2 regions of the Nesterenkonia maliinae genome follow, and region 2 is predicted to be linked to the other one. Evidence: predicted binding sites of a transcription regulator. Region 2 holds the regulator's gene; the other holds the start of a gene.
The links. Region 2 encodes HspR, which represses chaperone genes until heat shock. Its sites were predicted from a motif close to AAGTTGAGTCNNNNNGACTCAACTT; they were not measured.

Region 1: clpB (ATP-dependent chaperone ClpB) is a predicted target of HspR. The motif match lies at 8,313-8,337, and genes of this name have one in related genera.

What each region holds. Positions count from the first base shown of each region.
Region 1 covers NZ_JBIMEY010000004.1:165,402-175,790, forward strand. Annotated here, with positions in the region: gene ACHAA4_RS09610 (hypothetical protein) at 1-100, opposite strand, end outside; gene ACHAA4_RS09615 (hypothetical protein) at 196-558, shown strand; gene ACHAA4_RS09620 (Fic family protein) at 615-1,328, shown strand; gene ACHAA4_RS09625 (hypothetical protein) at 1,380-1,787, shown strand; gene ACHAA4_RS09630 (hypothetical protein) at 2,063-2,377, opposite strand; gene ACHAA4_RS09635 (TniQ family protein) at 2,694-4,409, opposite strand; gene ACHAA4_RS09640 (TniB family NTP-binding protein) at 4,378-5,445, opposite strand; gene ACHAA4_RS09645 (TnsB C-terminal domain-containing protein) at 5,442-6,749, opposite strand; gene ACHAA4_RS09650 (TnsA-like heteromeric transposase endonuclease subunit) at 7,420-8,169, opposite strand; gene clpB (ATP-dependent chaperone ClpB) at 8,389-10,389, shown strand, end outside.
Region 2 covers NZ_JBIMEY010000002.1:456,672-467,060, forward strand. Annotated here, with positions in the region: gene dnaK (molecular chaperone DnaK) at 1-768, shown strand, start outside; gene ACHAA4_RS06580 (nucleotide exchange factor GrpE) at 781-1,647, shown strand; gene ACHAA4_RS06585 (DnaJ C-terminal domain-containing protein) at 1,678-2,673, shown strand; gene ACHAA4_RS06590 (heat shock protein transcriptional repressor HspR) at 2,688-3,152, shown strand; gene ACHAA4_RS06595 (penicillin-binding transpeptidase domain-containing protein) at 3,234-5,177, shown strand; gene trmB (tRNA (guanosine(46)-N7)-methyltransferase TrmB) at 5,180-6,079, shown strand; gene ACHAA4_RS06605 (BCCT family transporter) at 6,193-8,208, shown strand; gene ACHAA4_RS06610 (winged helix-turn-helix domain-containing protein) at 8,190-8,519, opposite strand; gene ACHAA4_RS06615 (CPBP family intramembrane glutamic endopeptidase) at 8,640-9,722, opposite strand; gene ACHAA4_RS06620 (methyltransferase domain-containing protein) at 9,754-10,389, opposite strand, start outside.

The DNA.
Region 1 (10,389 bases), on a different contig from region 2:
AACGGCACTTGATGATGTCACGGCGCATGAAGTCGAAGGCTTGCCAAGCGAGGCTCGGTTCGGCGGGCTCTTCGGGGGACTTCTGATCTGCTGATGGCATGCCCCTAATTATCGCTGATACCCGGTTCCGGTGGAACCCTCTGACGCCGGTGCTGAGAGCTACACGCCAGGCACCTCGCAGGGGAGAATGGCCTCATGACGACCACCGAGAGCGCGGAGCTGCAGAATATCCGCGAGCTAGCGCGCCAGCTCAAGAACGCCCTGGGCCCCACACTCGTCGCGACCCTCGCGGGAAACCAGGACACACGCATCCCCCTCCAATGGGTAAGCGTCGACGGATCTACACCCACCCCAGAGGAACAGGAGCGGCTGCGTTTGGCCCACCGTGCTTGGCGCACGGTCTCCGAGGTCGAGGAGGAAGACCTAGCCCGCCTCTGGTTCCTCGGGGCGAACCCCTGGCTAGGGGACACCACACCGCTCACGGCGATCCGTCTGCTGCACACCCGGGAAGTGATGACAGTGGCGACGGCAATGATCGAGGACCGCTTCTCCGGATGATCCGGGTGGCAGGCAGCGATCGGGACCGCGCCGCGAATGGTCGAGAGTATGAGGGTGTGGACCCACACCAAGATCAGAGCCTGACCGTTGCCGAGCTCAACCCGGTCATCTATTCCGCAGGCAGGGTCTTCGACGACCTGTCCGCGACCAGTGCGGCCACCGAGGAGTTCCTCCAGGCAGGAAGCTCGGGGTTCGTAGGGTCACCGGCGGATCTCGTGCTGCTGGAAGATCTCCGGGATATTGCCCAGCGGACCCTCGACCACACCAACGCAGGGGTAGGCCTCGACACTGAGTTCGTGTGCGATCTGAACGCCTCCATCACGCGCAGTGGCCCCCTACATCCGGGACAGCTCCGGCGCGAAGACCAGCGCATCGGCGTGAGCACCCACTACGGGATCCACGCGCCGCCGGCCATCGGAGACGCTGAGCTGCAGGGCCTCATCACCCGTGCACTGGAGTCAGGGTCGGTGCGGGAGCAGGCGCTGAGCCTGTTCGGTGCGATCGCCAAGGCCCAGCCGTTCGAGGACGGCAATAAGCGCACTGCGATCTTCGCGGCCAACGCGCTGCTGCTCCAGGAGAGCAGCGGAGTGATGCTCACCGTGCCTCTAGGCGTGGTGGACGGGGTTGAGCTCAGCGAGAGGTTCAGCGATCTCCTGGCTCGTGCCTACCTCTTCGGTGAGAACGACGGTCTCAAGGGACTTCTGCGTGATCGCGGGTTCGTAGCCCATGCCTCAGCAGCGACGAGCAGACCTCGTGAGCGTGCCGATTGAGGACTAGAATTTATTGACTGGATTGTCCGGTCGCAATGGAAGGTGCGGGACATGGTGGAAATGAGCCCCAAGGACGCCGCCATGGCCTCGGCTCGGAAGACACTGGATCGTCTGAACCAAGACCCGCAGACTCGACTGCTCACCGCGGATGAGATGGCGGAGTACGCCGATAGGAACCGCAGCTGGCCCTCAGAGGCAGCGCGCGACGGGCGCCTGATCGCAGTCAGGCACGATGAGGAGACCTACTACCCCGCCTTCCAGATCGACCCGGTGCATCGAAAACCGTGGGATTGGGTCTCGACCATGGCGAGGATCATGGAGGACGAGGACATCACAGGTAGGTCCTTCACGCTGTGGGCCGCGACGCCGTCTCCGCGCTTCGGCCGTGACACCCCGGCGGTGCACACCGGTGATCCGGATTTCATGGCCAAGGCAGCAGCTGACCTTGCTGAACTATGAGCCCTTCCAGGTCACCCAGCCCCGCGGGCCGAGCGGTGCGCACAGCTGAAGCCCACTCCTCGGCGTCGATGAGCAGGTACCGCGCATCGAGGTTCCCGAGCGGGCGCTGGTCACGCGGAAGTCCCCGGAGCGTCCTGGTCTCGTCCGTGCGGCTGCCGTAAGGCGCGGTGGTTGTGGTCCCGAGGTAGTGATTGTTCCGCGTCCAAGCGGTGGCGGCACTCAGGACTCGCTCCGCCCGGAGCTGCTGCGCCTCCGGCGACGATCATTGGCCACCACTAGATACGTTCAAGGTCAGCCAGCAGCGATGCCTCGTCGAGCGACTGCCCCGAGAGCCCGGGCTCCTGGGCGAGAGCTCCGCCGTAGTCCACCCTCCGTGAGCCGCCAGCACCGGTGATCCTGGACGGCACGATCCAAGGGGCCGGGCGCGGGAAGGTCATCAGCGGCCGGACCCTCGCGGCTGGTGAGACCCGTTCGGGGTGTCCGCGGTAGTTGATCGGCGCCGGCGGCGGCCAGTACCACTCCAGGCCTTCCTCCTCGTCCACGTCGAGACCAGCGGTGGCAATAAGCCCCGCCGTGCACCTGCCGTCCACGGATAAGGGCAACTTCGGCACAGAAGTGGGCCTCACCACGAAAGGGCCAGGGGATGTGCCGGAGCCCTTCCAGGTCGTTGCTGACTCAGAATGGTGGTGGTTCGCCCAAAACCCGGTAATCAGCTACAGGGCCAGCCCTTTGGTTCTTCTCCCAGTTGCGAGTCATGAAGTCTTCCCAACGGTCATCGTGCTGAGCCCCTGGTGCGAGAACGAGGGCGGCTGCTGTTTCCCCGTACTTGAGTTGCTCATCGAGGACTCTGGATTCGACTGAGATCGTCGTGCGCAGAGTCCTGAATGGCGTTCCTGACACGTCCCTTCATGGAGGCTCCCACTGGTCGGGTTCATCGGGATGCTTTCGAACTGCCCGCGCCGTTTTCTCAATAACTGATGCGCGTGGGAGTTGGGGCGTCACATCGGGCATCCGCAGCGCCCCCCACTGGGCGGGGCTCCATTGGGCTCCCCCACTCGTGAAATGACACCAGAGCCACAGCCGCTCGGGAGGGTGAACTCCGGGGTGAACCTTGCCGCGAGACATCAGAGCTCGGAAAGCCGTGTTGGTGGCGAATTTTTCTCGCCGCGATTCATAGTCGATTGGAGGCGGTGCTTGGACCAGTTGGTCAGCCAATGTCAGAATGGTTCCTCGCAGAGCAGGCCAGCCGTTCAGTCCGGCGAGGCGCTTCCAGCTGCTCGTGATGCGCGCTGACGACGCTTTGGGTGCGCCGAGGCGTTTGGCTGCGGAAGCGACGGTGATGTTGCGGCCTACGCACGCTCCGGCGATGCTGATCGCAAACTGCGCTCGTTCGTCGTTTGAGAGGTCAAAGCCGGGCACAGCCGCGGGCCACCAAAGTTGGGGGATCGCTGAAAACGCAGCGGGCGGGGTTTCCCAAGTGGGACAGTAAGTAGGCGCCGGTGTGTGGGGGTGTCGGAGAGCAAGCGGAGCTCGTGGCCAGTCGGATCCGATCTGGAATGCAAGCTGAGAGGTCGGAGGGAGGTGGGCATGGAGACTCTGCAGCCTGATGGCGTGCAAGATCGGGTCCAAGGGGAGGGATCTAATAGTTGCTGCAGGTCCGATCGGGGCCATCCGCCCAGTGACTGGGAGAAGGCCATGGACGTCTGACATCCTGCCAGCGGCGATGAGGGACGGCGCATCGAGTACAGCCACTGCCTTTTGCAACGCCTCGGCGATCATATGAGAGCTTGGCGCGATCTGACCGCCCTTGCGTACGTCCAGCGCTTCCAATGTCAGCAGGGTGAGGGATCTGGCGGCCTCAAGAGGGCTGGCTGGCAGACCGGCGTATTCGCGCACCAGTGTTCCGTCGGTGTTCGAGTTCTCGATGATCTGGGCCGCACGTATGAGTTCAGGGGATGCTGGAGTAGGCAGTAGCTTCGCGAGGTCGGTGTTGCAGCGTCGTCGATGTCGATTTGGTCGGGGGTTAGTCTTCTCGCGGTGCTCTCTGCATACGGTGGGAGCGCGGCCGTCGCCAATCCAGGCTGCTGAACTGAAGGGCCGCTTTCCGCAAGACGGGCAGTGGTCTATGAGTACCGCATTGTGGTGGAGACATGTCACACGAAGAGGGTCGCTCCACTCAGGTCGCCATATCTGTTGTTCCTTCAGGCACAGCGGACAGAACCTGGTGCCGGCCAGGGGGGCCAGGCGACGCTGGCCGGCAAACGGCAGGAGCACTTGGCCCTGGATGCTCTGGACCCTTCGACGGTAGTCCGCCGCTGCGCGTCTTTCGTCGTCACTGACTCCTGTCATGCGGCTAAGTGCTTGTCGCGAAGAGCTGAGCATGTCGTCTACACCACTGGGTGAGTGAGGGTTGCTCCCCAGAGAGAACTCCCGGAATAACCCTCCGGGTGTAACCCCGTACCGGTGGGCCAGTCGCACCCACCAACCGATGAGCGTTTCTCCCGGTCGCAGAGTGACCTTGAAGGGCCACGCGTCAACGTCAGGACCGCCCGGACTCTCACGCGTTCGTGGGCGACCGGCGCTGGGCCGCTCAGGTCTTCCGGCGGCTGGTTTCGGCGGCATTGTCTGCTTTCGCGGCGGCTAGAACTTCGGCATCGATGTTTTCGACGCCTGAGTGGATGGCCAGGTAACTCGCGTGATCCAGCAAGAATGTCAGTGAGCCGATGTTGCCTTGTGTCCTCATGAATAGCTCTTTGGCGAGTTGTACCAACATGTGTGGCTTCTTCTTGAGCAGAAGAATGTGGTTCTCTAAGGCCTCCAGGAGGTCACACCAGGCTCTCATCCCGTCGGTCGTCAAGTTGGTGAACGGAGACACTGGAACTCGCGTGGCACGACGGGAGGTCTGAGCGTAGGCGGCGTCTTCACCCAGCAGCCCCTCGTCAAAGAATCGTTTGGATCTGAGGTTTACTCCGACGTAGAGGAACGTCGCAGGCATCTCATTGGCGAGCCCTTTGAGATGGTTGCTGACTTCTTGCCCTCGTTGGCGCCGAAAGTCGACGAAGTGGAGGTCATCGATCACGATGAGCCGGGTCTGACAGGTGCGAACACAGTCGACGGCCAGGTCAGCCAATCGCGATGTGGTTGCCTTGTAGACACCGGGGTGACCGTAGAAGCTGAGAATTTTTTGGTTGAGGCTCTTCAACGTGACTGCAGATCCCAGCGGTATGAAGGCGACTGGGATTCTCTGGCTACCGTCAGCCGTCTCCCTGCCGTACTCCTCGAGATTGTCAAGGTGAAAGTTGCGGGCGTAGTGAGTGGCGATCGTCGTTTTTCCCAAAGCGGGGGCGGCATCGATGACGGCTGAACCTCGTAGACGGTTGCTGTCGCGGTGGTTCGAGGCCATGACTTGGTCCAAGATGTCGAACGCGTGAGAGAGCTGGGCGGTTCTCATCGGAGGCGGATTGGCGTTCCAGACAGCTCGGACCGAATTGAAATCCTGTCGTTCCTCATTGCTGAGCTGTGCATAACTCTCCGCCGTGACAACAGGCGGTGCCGGTCGAGGTCCTGACTTGCAGAAATCGAACCACCCAGCTTTTGACGCCATGTTGAAGTCTCTAGCACCGTTGTCGACCAGCCAGCGTGAGAATTCGTTCCTCATGGGTCGAACACCTCCGTAGTTCCTTCGGGATTCTCAGCGACGTACTTGGAAAAGACATCATCGAGATCGTCTTCTACTGCCGACTGTTCGCGGCGTCGGTCTAGGTGCGCAAACATGTCGATTACGCTGTCCGCGTGTGGTTGATCGGCGGTGGCTTGACTTGGAGCGGTGTCAGTGTCTGGCTGGGTCGCCAGCAGGCGTGCCAGTTCACGTTTGCGCCTTTCTGCGGTGGCGCTTTTACTGTGACGCTTGAGAAGATCGTCAGTCGCCTCCCCCGCGTTAATGTGTCGGTGCTCCACCAGGCTCTCTCGCCGGGTGTACGCGGCCGCGGCAGCTGAGAACGGGGCATTAAGACCGGGGGCGTGTTCCCACTCCAACGTGTGCCAGGTCTGGCTGTCTGGGTCCTGAAAGAAAACTGATCTCACGTCGTCGCGATCGATCATGATGGGCCATAGTCCAGGATGCGCGCCCGTGTGCGCGGATTTGGTACCTCGGTAAGGGTTCAAGGCGGGACCGTCATAGCGACGTTGATCGATCTCAACGCCGTAATGCTGGATTGTGCGCCACGCAACATCCAGGAATTCCATGCGAAGGTCTTGGCGCGCTGGAAGCCTCAGTACTCCGGCGGCTGTCATGCCTCGGGTGAACATCTCCATGGGTGACAGATCGACGTCTGGAAGGACTGGGTCGCAGAGGCCTCTATGCGCTGTTTGGTGGTAAATGCCTATCCAGTCACGGATGATGGTCTGGAGTTCGGACACGTAGTAGAAGGCTGTGTCCTCTACATTTTTGCCTCGCGAAGACACATCTGGTCCCTTGTAAGCGGGGAGATGTTCGAGAAGCTGTTGTCGTAGGGTGCGGAAAAACCGTTCGATAGTAGGTTTGTCCGTTGGCTTGTGGGGGATCGCCGGTTGAATATTGATTCCAAGGCGGTGACACACAGCCTTGGTCCTGGCAGAAAGGTAGACCTTGCCGTGGTCGACCACAATCGTGTCAGGTAGCGCGCCCGTTGATTGAGCATGGAGGACTTCCGGTACGTCACGATAGGGCGGAGGATTGGCATCTGGGGGTGGGCCCCAGTGCTGCGGCGTGACGACTTGATACAGCACCGAGGATACGTCCTGTGCCGTGGTTGAGACTGGACGTAGCACCAATCCCATAACGCACCGAGAGTATAGGTCCATCGCCACAGTGAGTTCAGTGTTGAGCCACTTACCGGTGATTGGTTCCCGAGCGAAAACGTCCAATTTCGTGGTGTCCAAAACAACGTACTGCCCAGGACGATCTGCGCGGAGTCGCCCCATCGCCCCCTGCGGACGCGCAGCCACGGACCGTCTGTGTTTCGCCGCCCCGAATGTGTACCGGCCCCGATCCAGTTCCTGCAGACGTGTGTATGCCACTGATCTAGACGGCACTCTGCCGCCCGGGTTGCGTTCCAGGTAGACCGCGTTCGTTTTTTGAATGACCGCCTGTCGAGTCGGATTCGATAGGTCAGTGAATGATGCAAGGACCTCAAGGCAAGTCTGTTCCCATTCCTTCGTAAAGGACCTTCTTGCCGGTTGGATGAGGCGCGCATCGACGAGACCGGCGAGACCACGCTCGGCGTATCGGACCGCCCGCCGGCGTGCAGATCGGGGTGAGATATCGAGACTCGCTGCGGCTTTGCCATATCGAGCTTCGAGTCCCAAGGCATTTTGTGTCAGAACGATGCGCTCATAGACCTCAGCCTCTCTCTCAACTCGACGTCTTTGCTCTGCGTCTAGTCCGGCGAGGACCACCGCGTCGAGCTCTGAGTGGGGGTTGTCCTCTGGAGGGAGATCGTCCAAAGCTTGTGCTCGGCCGACTAATGACGGACCATGAACACGCTTGAACTGGTTCCTGCTGTGAAGAACGACTACGGTGCCTTCGAGTTCGGCGACGGTCCATACTGCACCGTCGTGCCACAGGCGGGAGCCTACCGAGACATTTAGGCTGTCAGATTCCATGGTGCGCTCCAGTCGCGAGTCGGAACAGGGTCTGGCCGTTGATCGGTTGCCGCAGTTCGGCGACCACGAGGCTCGTCCATACGCATGCGGCGAGTGCTACCTGCCAAGCATTGGGATCACAAGACCCAGGCTTGAGTGCGTGGATCTCATCGAGAGTCAGTTGGCCTGCACCAAGTCCCGCAGTCACGAGATCGCTCAGGTCTTGGAATTCCGGTAGTCGTTCAGGCCGCCGGCCTATGGCCAACACTTTGAGGTTTCTCAGGATTGTGGGGTCCCCGCCGCTGAAGACTTCGTAGTTCCACCCTTTGCGTCGACAGAGCTCGCGTGTCCAGCTGAGCTGGGCTTCGACTTTGGGATCGTCTAGAAGAGATCTGGGTTTGACGTCTACCAGCGTTACCGTTTGATCGGAGTGGACGAGGAGAAGGTCAGGAACGTGCTTGCGGAGTATGGCGCCATCAGAGCCGCTGATCCAGAAAGGCTGTGTTGCGAAATGTGCGACTTTGGGGTCGAAGTCGGCTAACCACAGACGGTCGAGCTCGAGGAGGCTCTCGTACACCAGCGAGCGACGATTCGTTGATGCCCAGAAGAGGCCTGGATAGCTACGTTGTCTCGCATAGCTGGGTGGGATTCGGAACGGAAGACCGTCAACGATCAGGTCGGCGCGTGCCTGTTCCCAAGTCGTCTCGACTTCGTCACCGGCGACTGTGCAATATCGGAGGGTCACATCGTGTCCGCCCACACCTCTAGTGTGCCGGTATGACAGGTTTCTGAGAGATCTGACACGCGGTGGCCAACTTATTGAGAAATGGCCAGCTTGGACGGGATCCTACAGCTGCTGCGTGGACTTCAGGAGGTGCTTGCGGAATACTTCCGCCCACCCCAAAGTTGAGTAGGATGGGCTCAAGTTTATTCGACGCCATCGTGCAATCGGCGTCACCACGCACTGGGAGGGGCAGACATGGACGTCAAACTCACGACCAAATCGCAGGAGGTCGTCTCCGCGGCCGCAATGAACGCCAATACCGCGAGCAATCCACAGGTGGAGCCAGCGCACATCCTCAAGGCGCTGATGGATCAGCGCGAATCCATGGCCGTCGCGCTGCTCAAGGCGGCCGGGGCTGATCCCGATGCCGTGAGCACCCGTGCCTCCGCCATCATCAAGTCCCTGCCCGCCACCCGCGGGGACTCCGTCGCGGCTCCGCAGTTCTCCCCCGCCGGTCTCAACGTCATCAAGGCCGCCCAGGCCCAGGCCGAGGACTTCGGCGACGACTTCGTCTCAACCGAGCACCTGCTCATCGGCGCCGCCACCGACGGCGGCCCGGTCGGCCGCGCGCTCGCCGATGCCGGCGCAACCCTGCAGGCGCTCAAGGCTGAGCTGCCCGGGCTCCGCGGGGATCGCAAAGTCACCACCCCGGACCCGGAGAACACCTTCCAGGCGCTGGAGAAGTACGGCACGGACATGACCGAGATCGCCCGCTCGGGCAAGCTCGACCCGGTCATCGGACGCGACTCCGAGATCCGGCGCGTCGTCCAGGTGCTCTCCCGCCGCACCAAGAACAACCCGGTCCTGATCGGTGAGCCCGGGGTCGGCAAGACCGCCGTCGTCGAAGGCCTGGCCCAGCGCATGGTCGCCGGTGACGTCCCCGAATCCCTGCGTGAGAAGACGCTGATCTCCCTCGACCTCGGCGCGATGATCGCCGGCGCGAAGTACCGCGGGGAGTTCGAGGAGCGCTTGAAGGCCGTGCTCGAAGAGATCAAGGCCGCCGAGGGTCGGATCGTGACTTTCATCGACGAGATCCACACCGTGGTCGGCGCCGGCGCCTCCCAGGGTTCCATGGACGCGTCCAACATGCTCAAGCCGATGCTCGCCCGCGGTGAGCTGCGCCTGATCGGGGCGACCACCCTGGATGAGTACCGCGAGAACATCGAGGCCGACGCCGCTCTGGAGCGCCGGTTCCAGCAGGTCTACGTCGGCGAGCCCTCGGTGCCGGATGCGATCGCGATCCTGCGCGGGATCAAGGAGCGCTACGAGGCGCACCACAAGGTGGGCATCGCCGATAACGCGCTGGTCGCCGCGGTGACGCTCTCCGACCGCTACATCAGCGGTCGTCAGCTCCCGGACAAGGCCATCGACCTCATCGATGAAGCCGCCTCGAGGCTGCGCATGGAGATCGACTCCGCCCCGGTGGAGATCGACGAGCTGCGCCGCGTGGTGGACCGGATGACCATGGAGGAGCTGGCGCTGCAGAACGAGTCCGACGCCGGGTCCGCCGAACGGCTCATCACCCTGCGCGAGGACCTCGCCGACCGCAAGGAGGAGCTCGCCGAGCTGACCGCCCGCTGGGAGGCCGAGAAGGGCGAGCTCAACCGCGCCGGTGAGCTGCGCGTGAAGCTCGACGAGCTGAAGTCCTCCGCCGAGCGCGCCCAGCGCGACGGTGACCTCGCCGAGGCCTCCCGACTGCTCTACGGAGAGATCCCGCAGGTGGAGAAGGACCTGGCCGCGGCGGAGGAGGAGGATGCCTCCACTCCGGCACCGGAGAAGAAGATGGTCGCCGATGAGGTCGACGCCGATGGGATCGCCGGAGTGATCTCCGCCTGGACCGGAATCCCCGCCGGGCGGCTGCTCCAGGGCGAGACTGCGAAGCTGCTCCAGATGGAGGAGCTCATCGGCTCCCGCCTGATCGGACAGACCAAGGCCGTCGGCGCGGTCTCCGACGCGGTCCGCCGCGCCCGTACCGGAGTCTCCGACCCGGACCGGCCCACCGGCTCCTTCCTCTTCCTGGGCCCCACCGGCGTGGGCAAGACCGAGCTGGCCAAGGCGCTCGCAGAGTTCCTCTTCGACGACGAGCGCTCCATGATCCGGATCGACATGTCCGAGTACTCGGAGAAGCACTCCGTGGCCCGTCTCGTCGGGGCACCCCCGGGGTATGTGGGCTTCGACCAGGGCGGACAGCTCACT
Region 2 (10,389 bases):
GACGTGCTGCTCATCGACGTCACCCCGCTGTCCCTGGGCATCGAGACCAAGGGCGGAGTGATGACCAAGCTGATCGAGCGCAACACGGCCATCCCGTCGAAGCGCTCTGAGGTCTTCTCCACCGCCGAGGACAACCAGCCCTCCGTGGCGGTCCAGGTCTTCCAGGGTGAGCGCGAGTTCACCCGGGACAACAAGGCTCTGGGCACCTTCGAGCTGACCGGCATCGCGCCGGCGCCCCGCGGCGTCCCGCAGGTCGAGGTCACCTTCGACATCGACGCCAACGGCATCGTCCACGTCTCCGCCAAGGACAAGGGCACCGGCACCGAGCAGTCGATGACCATCACCGGCGGCACCTCGCTGGAGAAGGAAGACATCGAGCGCATGGTCGCCGACGCCGAGGCTCACGCCGAGGAGGACAAGGTCCGTCGCGAGGCAGCCGAGAAGCGCAACGCCGCCGAGTCGACCGCCTACTCGGTGGACAAGCTGCTCAAGGACAACGGCGACAAGCTGCCCGAGGAGGTCAAGACCGAGGTCCAGGCCGACGTCGACGAGCTCAAGAAGGCACTCGAGGGCGAGGACAACGCCGACGAGGTCAACGCCGCGTACGAGAAGCTGCAGGCCTCCCAGGTCAAGATCGGGGAGGCGCTCTACTCGCAGGCACCCGACGGCGCTGACAACGGCACCGGCGAGCCCGCGCAGAACGAGGACGAGGACATCGTCGACGCAGAAGTCGTCGACGAAGAGGACGAAGCCGAGAAGAAGAAGTAGGGGGTCTGACACATGGCAGATCACAAGAACCCTGAGGTTCCCAACGCCGAGGATCCCGACGAGCAGGATCCCGTGCAGGATCCGTTGGCCCAGGCCGAACAGATCCTGCAGGACCTCCCCGAGGAGGACCCGCAGGACATCGAGGCACTCGGCGGCGAGGGCCGGCAGGAGAGCTCCGGCGAGACCGGGGACCCGGTCACCGCGGCCGAGACGGCCGGCACGACGTCGGAGGATGTCGACCCCCGCGTGGCCGAGGAGCCCGAGCTCACTGAGGTCTCTGCGGAGGACGACTTCGCCGGTGGTGTGGAGACCGAGCCGGAAGAGCGGATCCAGGCAGCCGACGAGTTCCTCCGTGGCACGGAGGAGGAGGCGATCGCCGAGGCAGCCATGGAGATGGATCCGGAGGCGGTCCTGGCCGAGGACAGCATCCGCGAGGAGGCCCCTGCCCAGGACGGTCTCCGCGAGGCTGAGCTGCAGGCCGACCTCCAGCGGCTCCAGGCGGAGTACATCAACTACCGCCGCCGGGTGGAGCGCGATCGGGCGACCGAGCGCGACCGGACCAAGGGTCAGCTCATCACCGAGCTGATGCCGGTCCTGGACGACATCTCCTCAGCCCGCCAGGCCGGAGATCTCCAGGACGGTCCGTTCGCGCACATCGCGACCCGACTGGAGTCGGTGCTGCAGAGCCAGGGCCTCGAGGTGCTGGGCGAGATCGGGGAAGCCTTCGATCCCAACCAGCACGAGGCCATCATGGCTCAGCCCCACGATGAGATCCCCGCCGACCACGTGGCCATCGTGCTGCGTGCCGGCTATCGCCACGGTGACCGCCTGCTTCGGGCGGCCCAGGTGATGGTCTCCTCAGGGCCCGAGCAGAGCTGAACCTAGAGCAGCAGAAAGGAGGGAGGCGCCATGGCCTCACAGGACTGGATCGATAAAGATTTCTACGCCATCCTCGGCGTCTCCCGCGATGCCTCTGAGGAGGACGTCAAGAAGGCGTACCGAAAGCTTGCCCGGAAGCACCATCCCGATAAGAACCCCGGTGATGAAGCGGCCGAGCAGAAGTTCAAGGACGTCGCTGAGGCCCACTCCGTGCTGGCTGACAAAGAGCAGCGCGAACAGTACGACGCCGTCCGCGCCATGGGCTCGGGCGCCCGATTCTCGGGCGGCCCGGGCCCCGGCGGGGGAGGCGGCTTCGAAGATCTCTTCGGAAACCTCTTCAACGGGGGGTCCGGCGGCGGGCGCGGCGGATTCGGCCGCGGCGGCGCCAACGGCCCCGACCTCTCGGACCTCTTCGGAGGAGCCGGCGGGTTCGGCGGCTCCGGCCGGTTCGGCGGGGGCGGGGCCCCCGCGAAGGGCGCCGACCGCACCGCGCGGACCACGATCTCCTTCGGCGGAGCCATCCGTGGCACCACCGTCGGGCTGCGTGAGCCGGACGGCGGCGTCATCGACGTCCGGATCCCCGCGGGGATCCGCACCGGCCAGAAGGTGCGTGTGAAGGGCAAGGGCCAGCGCGGCTCTGGCGGCGCCGGTGACCTCCTGGTCGAGGTGGCCGTCTCGGCTCACAGATTCTTCGAGCGCGAGGGCGATGACATCCGCATCCACCTGCCCATCGCCTTCGACGAGGCCGCGCTGGGCACCGCCGTGCAGGTCCCGACGGTGCACGGCGAGAAGGTCAACATCAAGATTCCCGCCGGGGTGACCTCCGGACGCGTGCTGCGGCTCAAGGGTCACGGCGTGCGCCGCAAGGAGAAGGGTCGTGAGGTCGCCGGCGACATGCTCGTCACGGTTCAGGTCCAGGTCCCCAAGGAACTCTCCGCCGAAGCGGTGGAGGCCGTGAAGGCCTATGCGGAGGCGACCAAGGGGCTTGATCCCCGGAAAGGCCTCGAGGCGAAGGCGGTGCTGTGATGGTGGACCCTCGGATGCGTGACCCACGGATTCTGGACTCCCGGATGCTCGAGCCCGAACACCGGCATGCACCGATGTTCGTGATCTCGGTGGCCGCCGAGCTCGCCGACATGCACCCCCAGACGCTGCGTCAGTATGACCGGATCGGTCTGGTCACCCCGCGGCGCCAGGGCGGACGCCACCGGCGCTACTCCCCCTATAACATCGAGCAGCTCCGCCAGATCCAGCAGTTCTCCCATGAAGGAGTCTCACTCGAAGGCATCCGACGGATCCTCGAGCTGCAGAACCGGGTCGAGGTGCTGGAGGAGACCGTCGAGGCGCTGCGCCACGAGCTGCGCGAATCAGAGCGGCACTCCACCAAGCCGCGCTTCTTCGCCGTGGGTCCGCACGGAGACGTGGTCACGGTGGCCCGCGGCCGTCGCGCCCGGGCGAACAGCCAGGCGCTGGTCCTCTGGGAGCCCACCCCACGCCGTCGCTGACCTGCGGCTGCTTCGATCGGACCGGGTCTTCACCCGCGAGTCCTGCCCGCGACGCGCCCGGGCGGCCGCGATACTGAGCCCATGTCTGTCTCCTCAGGTCCCCGGCTGATCGTTCCCAGTGCCGTGGGGGTCGCAGCACTGATGCTGCTCACCAGCTGCGGCGCCGATCCTGCCGAGTCCGTGGACGAAGCCGCGGGCGCCGTGGCCGAGGCGATCTCCAGCGGGGACTTCTCCGCGCTGAGCTTCTCCTCCGGGGATCCCGAGACCATGGCCGCGGCCGTGGAGAACCTCCATGCACCCTTCGAGGAGATCGATCCTGAGGTGAGCGCCGGAGAGGCGGTGCTCGATGTGCCGCCCGATGACTCTCCTCGCCCGGTGACCGCCACGGTCCCGCTGCAGCACAGCTGGGAGCTCGAGGACCTCGGCATCGACGGTGAGGCCTGGACCTACGAGACCTCCGCCGAGCTCGTCTATGACCAGGAGACCGAGGTCTGGGCGCTCGCGGCGGAGCCTGCGATCATCATGCCCGACTACACCGGTGACGAGACGGTCAGCCTGGTCACCACCCGCGCCGACCGCGGGCGGATCATGGACGATGACGGACGGGCCATGGTCTACAACCGCGACGTCGTCCGGCTGGGCATCGACAAGTCGGAGCTCGCCCAGGACGGGGAGCCCGCGGACGAGGACACCCTGCGCTCCTCCGCCGAGGCCCTCGCCGAGCTGGTGGAGATTCCGGTGGCCCCCTACGTCGAGAGCGTGCTGGGCGGCGGTGACCTGGCCTTCGTCGAAGCCATCACGCTGCGCAGCTCCGAGGGCGATGTCACCGCCACCGACGTCGAGGCGATCTCCGGGGCCATCGCCATCGATGACCAGATGTCCTTGGCAGACTCTCGGGACTTCGCCCCGCTGCTGCTGGGCCGCGTGGGACCGGTGACCGCCGAGGCCCTGGAGGAGGATCCGAGCCTGAGCGTCGGCGACACCATCGGGACCTCCGGCATCCAGGCCTCCTACGAGGACACCCTGCGCGGCACCCCTGGCATGGCGATCCAGATGAACGGCGAGACCCTCTACTCGGTGGAGCCGCAGGACGGCGGAGACGTCGAGACCACGATGGTGCCCCGGCTGCAGGACCTTGCCCAGGGCATCGTGGACGACCAGGACACCATCGGCGCCGTCGTCGCCATCCGGCCCTCCGACGGCGGCATCCTCGCCGCCGCCAGCCACGTCCCCGACGGGAGCTTCGTGGAGATCGCCACCCAGTCCACCTACGCGCCGGGCTCCACCTTCAAGGTGGTCTCCTCCCTGGCCATGCTGCGCGACGGTCTCACCCCCGACACCGATGTGACCTGCTCGGACCGGACCACCGTGCACGGACAGTCCTTCGAGAACTACAGCAGCTTCCCCTCGGAGTACCTCGGCGAGGTCCCGTTCCGCGATGCCGTGGCCGTCTCCTGCAACACCGTCTTCGCCGACGCCTACGACGACGTCAGCTCCGAAGAGGTCCACGAGGCGGCGGTCGACCTCGGCATCACCGAGGAGACGAACCTCGGGGTGCCCGCCCGGATGGGCTCCGTGCCGCAGGACTCCGAGCTGAACCTGCATGCCGCGAACCTCTTCGGCCAGGGCGTGGTGGAGTCCTCCACGCTGGGCATGGCCACGGTCACCGCCTCGATCGCCGCCGGGAGCACGGTCCACCCCCACCTGGTCGTGCCGGGGGAGGACGTGGAGACCCCGGAGAGCGGGATCACTGAGGATGAGGCCGAGGACCTGCGCACGCTGATGACCGACACCGTGAACTTCGGCTCGCTGGAGTCCCTCGTGGACGTCCCGGGCGAGCCGATCTATGCCAAGACCGGCACCGCCGAGGTCGGCGACGGGGATGACTCCTACGCCCACACCTGGGTCATCGCGATGCAGGGTGACCTCGCGGTCGCGATCTTCCTGGAGGAGGGCGAGTTCGGCGGCTCCACCAACGGGCCGCTGCTGCAGGAGTTCCTCGAGGGGGCCTCCGCTATCCTGTAGCGGTGACTTCTCAGCCCGACACCTCTCAGCCCGATCCATCTCAACCCGCGCCGACCGACCCCGAGAACCCACGCCGGACCTTGCTGATGCGCCGGCCGCTCTCCTTCGTGCGGCGCAGCAACCGGCTCAAGCCGAGCTACCAGCGGACCTGGGACGCGGCCCTGGGGGAGGAGCTGCTGGAGATTCCGCACGGAGAGCGCGACACCTCCGTGGCCGAGGACTTCCGCATCGACTGGGCCGCCGAGTTCGGCCGCAGCGCCCCGATCGTCGTGGAGATCGGCTCCGGCTCCGGGGAGGCCGTCGCGCATGCCGCCGCCGCGAACCCGGACACCGACTTCCTGGCCATCGAGGTCTACAAGCCCGGCGCCGCCCAGCTGGTGAGCCGGATCCGCCGGGAGGGGCTGAGCAACGTCCGGGTCGCCGTGGCCAACGCGCCCGAGGTCCTCGATCAGCTCTTCGCCCCCGGTGAGGTCGCCGAGGTCTGGATCTTCTTCCCGGACCCCTGGCACAAGAAGAAGCACAACAAGCGTCGACTCATCGATGAGAGCTTCATCGAACGCGTCGCGCGGGTCCTTCCCGCCGGCGGCGTCTGGCGTCTGGCCACGGACTGGTCCGGCTATGCGGTGCAGATGCGCACCCTCATCGGCGCCTCCACCCAGTTCAGGAACCCGCACGCAGGGGAGCGTGCAGGGGATGCCTCCCCGCTGACCGAGGTCCAACTGCATGACCTGGACGCGATCTCCATGGGCAAGGAGCCGGCACCTCTGGAACCGGAGCAGGCCCGGGACGACGACGGCGGCTGGGCCCCTCGGTTCCACGGGCGCACCCAGACCGATTTCGAGACCAAGGCGCTCGCCGTCGGACGGAAGATCTTCGACCTGACCTTCGTCCGGGAGCAGTAGCGCCTGCGGCCCGGACCGGGGACACTCGCGGCTATACCTATCACTCACTCGCACCTGCACAGTTCCTCCGGCGCCTGCGTCGGGGGAGACACCAAGATTGAGGTACAACACTGATGTCCGAAGAAGAGCCACGCACCCGCAGCCAGCGGCTGGGTCAGGAGACCCGCCGGGTCTCTCGCCAGGCCGGCCAGGCGCTGGGCCAGCTGAACCCGATCTCCCGGTCGACCTACCCGCACAACATCCACCCCGCACTGGTGCCCGGGATCGGCATCGACGAGCAGCGCAGGCGCTACAGCATCGACTGGCTGATCTTCGCGATCACCGGTGTGCTCACCGTGGCCTTCGTGATCTGGGGTGTGGTGAACCCCGCAAGCGTCGGCGAGGTGGCGGGGATCGCCTATGACTGGACCATGGTCCACGCGGGCTGGCTCTTCAACGCCCTGGCCATCGTGGTGCTGGTCTTCCTGCTCATCCTGGCGTTCACCCGCTATGGCAAGATCCCGCTGGGCAAGGATGGGGAGAAGCCCGAGTACTCGACCTTCGCCTGGATCGCGATGCTCTTCGCAGCAGGCATCGGCATCGGTGTGCTCTTCTGGGGGCCGGCTGAGCCGCTGGCGTACTTCCACAACGTACCGGCGCCGCTGGATCACGCACCGGAGTCTGAACAGGCGCTGCACAGCGCCATGGCTCAGACCTACTTCCACTGGGGCCTGCATGCCTGGGGCATCTATGCCCTGGTCGGCGGCGCGGTGGCCTACGCCGCCTACCGCCGCGGCCGGGTGCCGCTGATGTCTGCGATCTTCGAGAAGCTCTTCGGCAAGAAGCACTCCGAAGGCTTCGCCGGTCAGATGATCGACATGTTCGCCATCATCGCCACACTCTTCGGCACGGCCGCGGCGCTGGGCATCGCGGTGATGCAGATCGGCGAGGGCGTGGTGATCGTCGCCGGCGCCTCGGAGCTGACGAACTCCATGATGATCGGCATCATCGCCGTGCTCAGCGCCTGCTTCGTGGTCTCGGCGGTCTCCGGGATCTCGCGCGGCATCCGCTATCTCTCCAGCATCAACATCGTGCTCACCATCGGCGTGATCGCGCTCTTCTTCTTCGCCGGACCCACGCTCTTCCTGCTCAACCTGCTGCCGTCCTCGCTGATGGAGTACTTCGGGACGATGTTCGAGATGATGGGCCGCTCCGCCTCCTGGGGCCAGGACACCCTGGACTTCCAGTCGGCGTGGACGGTCTACTACTGGGCCTGGTGGATCTCCTGGTCGCCCTTCGTGGGCATCTTCATCGCCCGGGTCTCCCGCGGCCGCACCATCCGGCAGTTCATCCTCGGTGTCATCCTGGTTCCCTCCTCGCTGCTCTTCGTGGCCTACGGAGTCATGGGCGGAACCTCCATGTGGCTCTCCCGCGAGGGCCAGGGAGAGGTCAGTCCGGATCTGAGCGCACCCGAGGTGCTCTTCGCCGTCATCGACGCGCTGCCCTTCCTGCAGTGGATGCCGATCGTCGTCGTGGTGATCCTCTCGATCTTCTTCATCACCTCGGCAGACTCCGCCTCCGTGGTGATGGGCATCCTCACCACCCGCGGCGACCAGGACCCGAACAAGATCGTCGTGGTGTTCTGGGGCCTCGTCATGGCCGGTGTGGCCACCGTGATGCTGCTGCTGGGCGAAGGGACCGCGCTGCAGGGTCTGCAGTCTCTGGTGATCGTGACCGCGCTGCCGTTCGCTTTGGTGCTGATCCTGATCATGATCGCCTGGTCACGAGAACTGGCGACCGATCCGCACGCGCTGCGGGAGAAGTATGCCGATCTCGCCGTGAGCAACGCGGTCATCGACGGCGTCCAGCGCTACGGCGACGACTTCGCCATCGAAGTGGTCCCCACCCATCCGGGTGAGGGCGCCGGCGCCGAGGTGGACTCCGAGCACGACGACTACACCGACTGGTACCGGCGCACCGATGAGGACGGGACCCCGGTGGGCTACGACTTCGCCACCGGAGAATGGGCCGACGGCTGGGATCCGGAGACCGGAGAGATCGGCACGGTCGTCGCGGAGCCGAATGGGGCCACCCCGCAGCCGGAGGGGCAGGTGCCCGAGTCCGAGACCGGTCAGACCACCAGCCGGTAGCCGCGCTTGACCACGGTCTTGACCATCGACGGGTCAGGCAGCGCCTGACGCAGCCGTGACACCCACATCTCCAGGGCGTGCTCTGAGCCGCAGTGCGGCAGCACCGCCAGCAGGTGCTCCCTGGAGAGCACGGCCCCCTGGGCCTTCATCAGCGCGCGCATCAGCGCCAGCGGCCCCGGCGCCAGCTGAACCGGGGTGGCGTCTGGATGCGGCAGGTACAGGGTGTCGCCGCTGACCTGGATCTCCCCAGAGCGGGTGTGCAGACGCAGCGCAGAGTCACCCGCCACCGGCTGCTGTGCCGGAATCGCCATGCGCCGATCCTCCCCGTGAGGCCTTCAGTCGAGGCAGCTGCTGGGCCGCCTGGACTCAGGCTAGAGGCAGGGCGTTTCTTCGCTTTGTCGGCGGTGTGACGCTGATATGTCCAGGACTTCTCAGCGGTTCAGCGGGGGCCGCGGCTGGGTCTGCGGGGTCCGCTGCGGGAACGCGCGGCGGGCGAAGATCAGCAGCCCGATCAGCAGCAGTCCCGGCAGGATCCAGCCGGAGAATCCCTGCAGCGTGGCCTGGCGCAGATCCACCGCCACCCCGGCGCTGGCGAACCAGAAGTGCAGGATCGCTGCGGCCGAGATCATCGACTGCGCGAAGGCGGCGGGCCAGATCGAACCCGACTGCATCCGCAGCCAGGCCAGCACCCCGCCGATGATGGTCGCGTAGCCGAGCATCAGCGCCAGCGCCTGGAACACCGGGGTCTGGTCGTAGAAGAACCCGGCGGCGAGCAGCGGCGCGTACCAGAGTCCCGAGACCACACCGGTGAGCACGACGGCGGCGAGCGGGCCCCAGCGCAGCTGCAGCCGCGGGAAGAGATAGCCGCGCCAGCCCATCTCGATCCCGGCGTGGAGGAACACGCCGAGCACCGAGGCGGAGAAGATCACACCGACCTCCACCAGCACACCGGTGGCGATGAACTCCGTGGCGTCCCGGCCCAGCCGGGAGCTCAGATCCTGGACGAAGAGCGGCATCGAGGGGTCGAAGGGATAGAGGCCCAGCGCCCCACCCAGCGGCAGCGCGGCGAGGCTGAAGGCGAAGAACAGCAGCAGACCCAGCACCGACCAGCTCAACAGTCCGCGCACCGGACGCAGCGGGGTGATCCCCAGCGCGTCGGTCACGCTTTGCGGCTTCAACACCCGGGCGGGCTGGTCACTGACGCCTTCAGCTGCGTCCTCATCAGTGCCCGCGCCCTCATCAGTGCCCGCGCCCTCACCAGCATGGTGGCCGTAGAGCACCGCCAGCGGCTGACGCCGTTCCAGCACATAGGCGATCACCGCGGCCAGGGCCGGGGTGAGCATGAACAGGTTGTAGTACACCCCGAGCGGGGCGGTGCTGCGCTCCTCGGGGCTCATCAGCACCAGGGGCAGGCCGATCAACCAGCCCAGGGTCAGGGTCACCAGCACGAAGGTGCTCAGGATGACCAGGGGAGTGCGCGGCGTCGTCGTCAGAGCGGGGGTGGGAACAGTCACGCGATGACCCTACCGGCTCGGGCTGGACTGCTCAGCTGTGGCGAGCGATGAAGAAGAGCCGCCGGAACGGCAGGATGGTCCCGATCCGGGTCGCCGGGTAGGCCTGATGCAGCGCGGCCTTGTACTCGGTGATGAAATCCTCGCGGACATCGCCGGGCAGCGCCTGCAGGACGGGACGCGCGGCGGCGGCCGAGATCCAGTCGAACACCGGATCTTCGCCCTGGAGCACGTGGTGGTAGCGGGTCTCCCAGGCCTCGACCTCCCAGCCGGGCAGGGACACGTCGAGCATGTAGTCGCTCAGCTCGGAGGTGGGCTTGAGCAGCGCATCGGGGTCGATGTGCGTGGCGAAGCGGGGCTTCGCGGCGAACTCGGCGAGCAGCTGGTGACTCGGGGCGCCGAAGTTGCCCGGGACCTGCACCGCCAGGGCGCCGCCGTCAGCGACGTTGTCCATGATGGACGGGAGCAGCTCGCGGTGCTCGGGGATCCACTGGAGCGCGGCGTTGGAGACGATCAGGTCCGCCTTCTCCTCGAGCTGGAGGTCCCGGATGTCGGCACGGGCGTAGGAGATCCGGTCGTCGTCGGTGGCCTCGCTGGCCCGCTGGAGCATCTCTTCAGAGGAGTCGATCCCGGTGATCCAGGCCTTGGGCCACATCCCGCGCAGCACCGG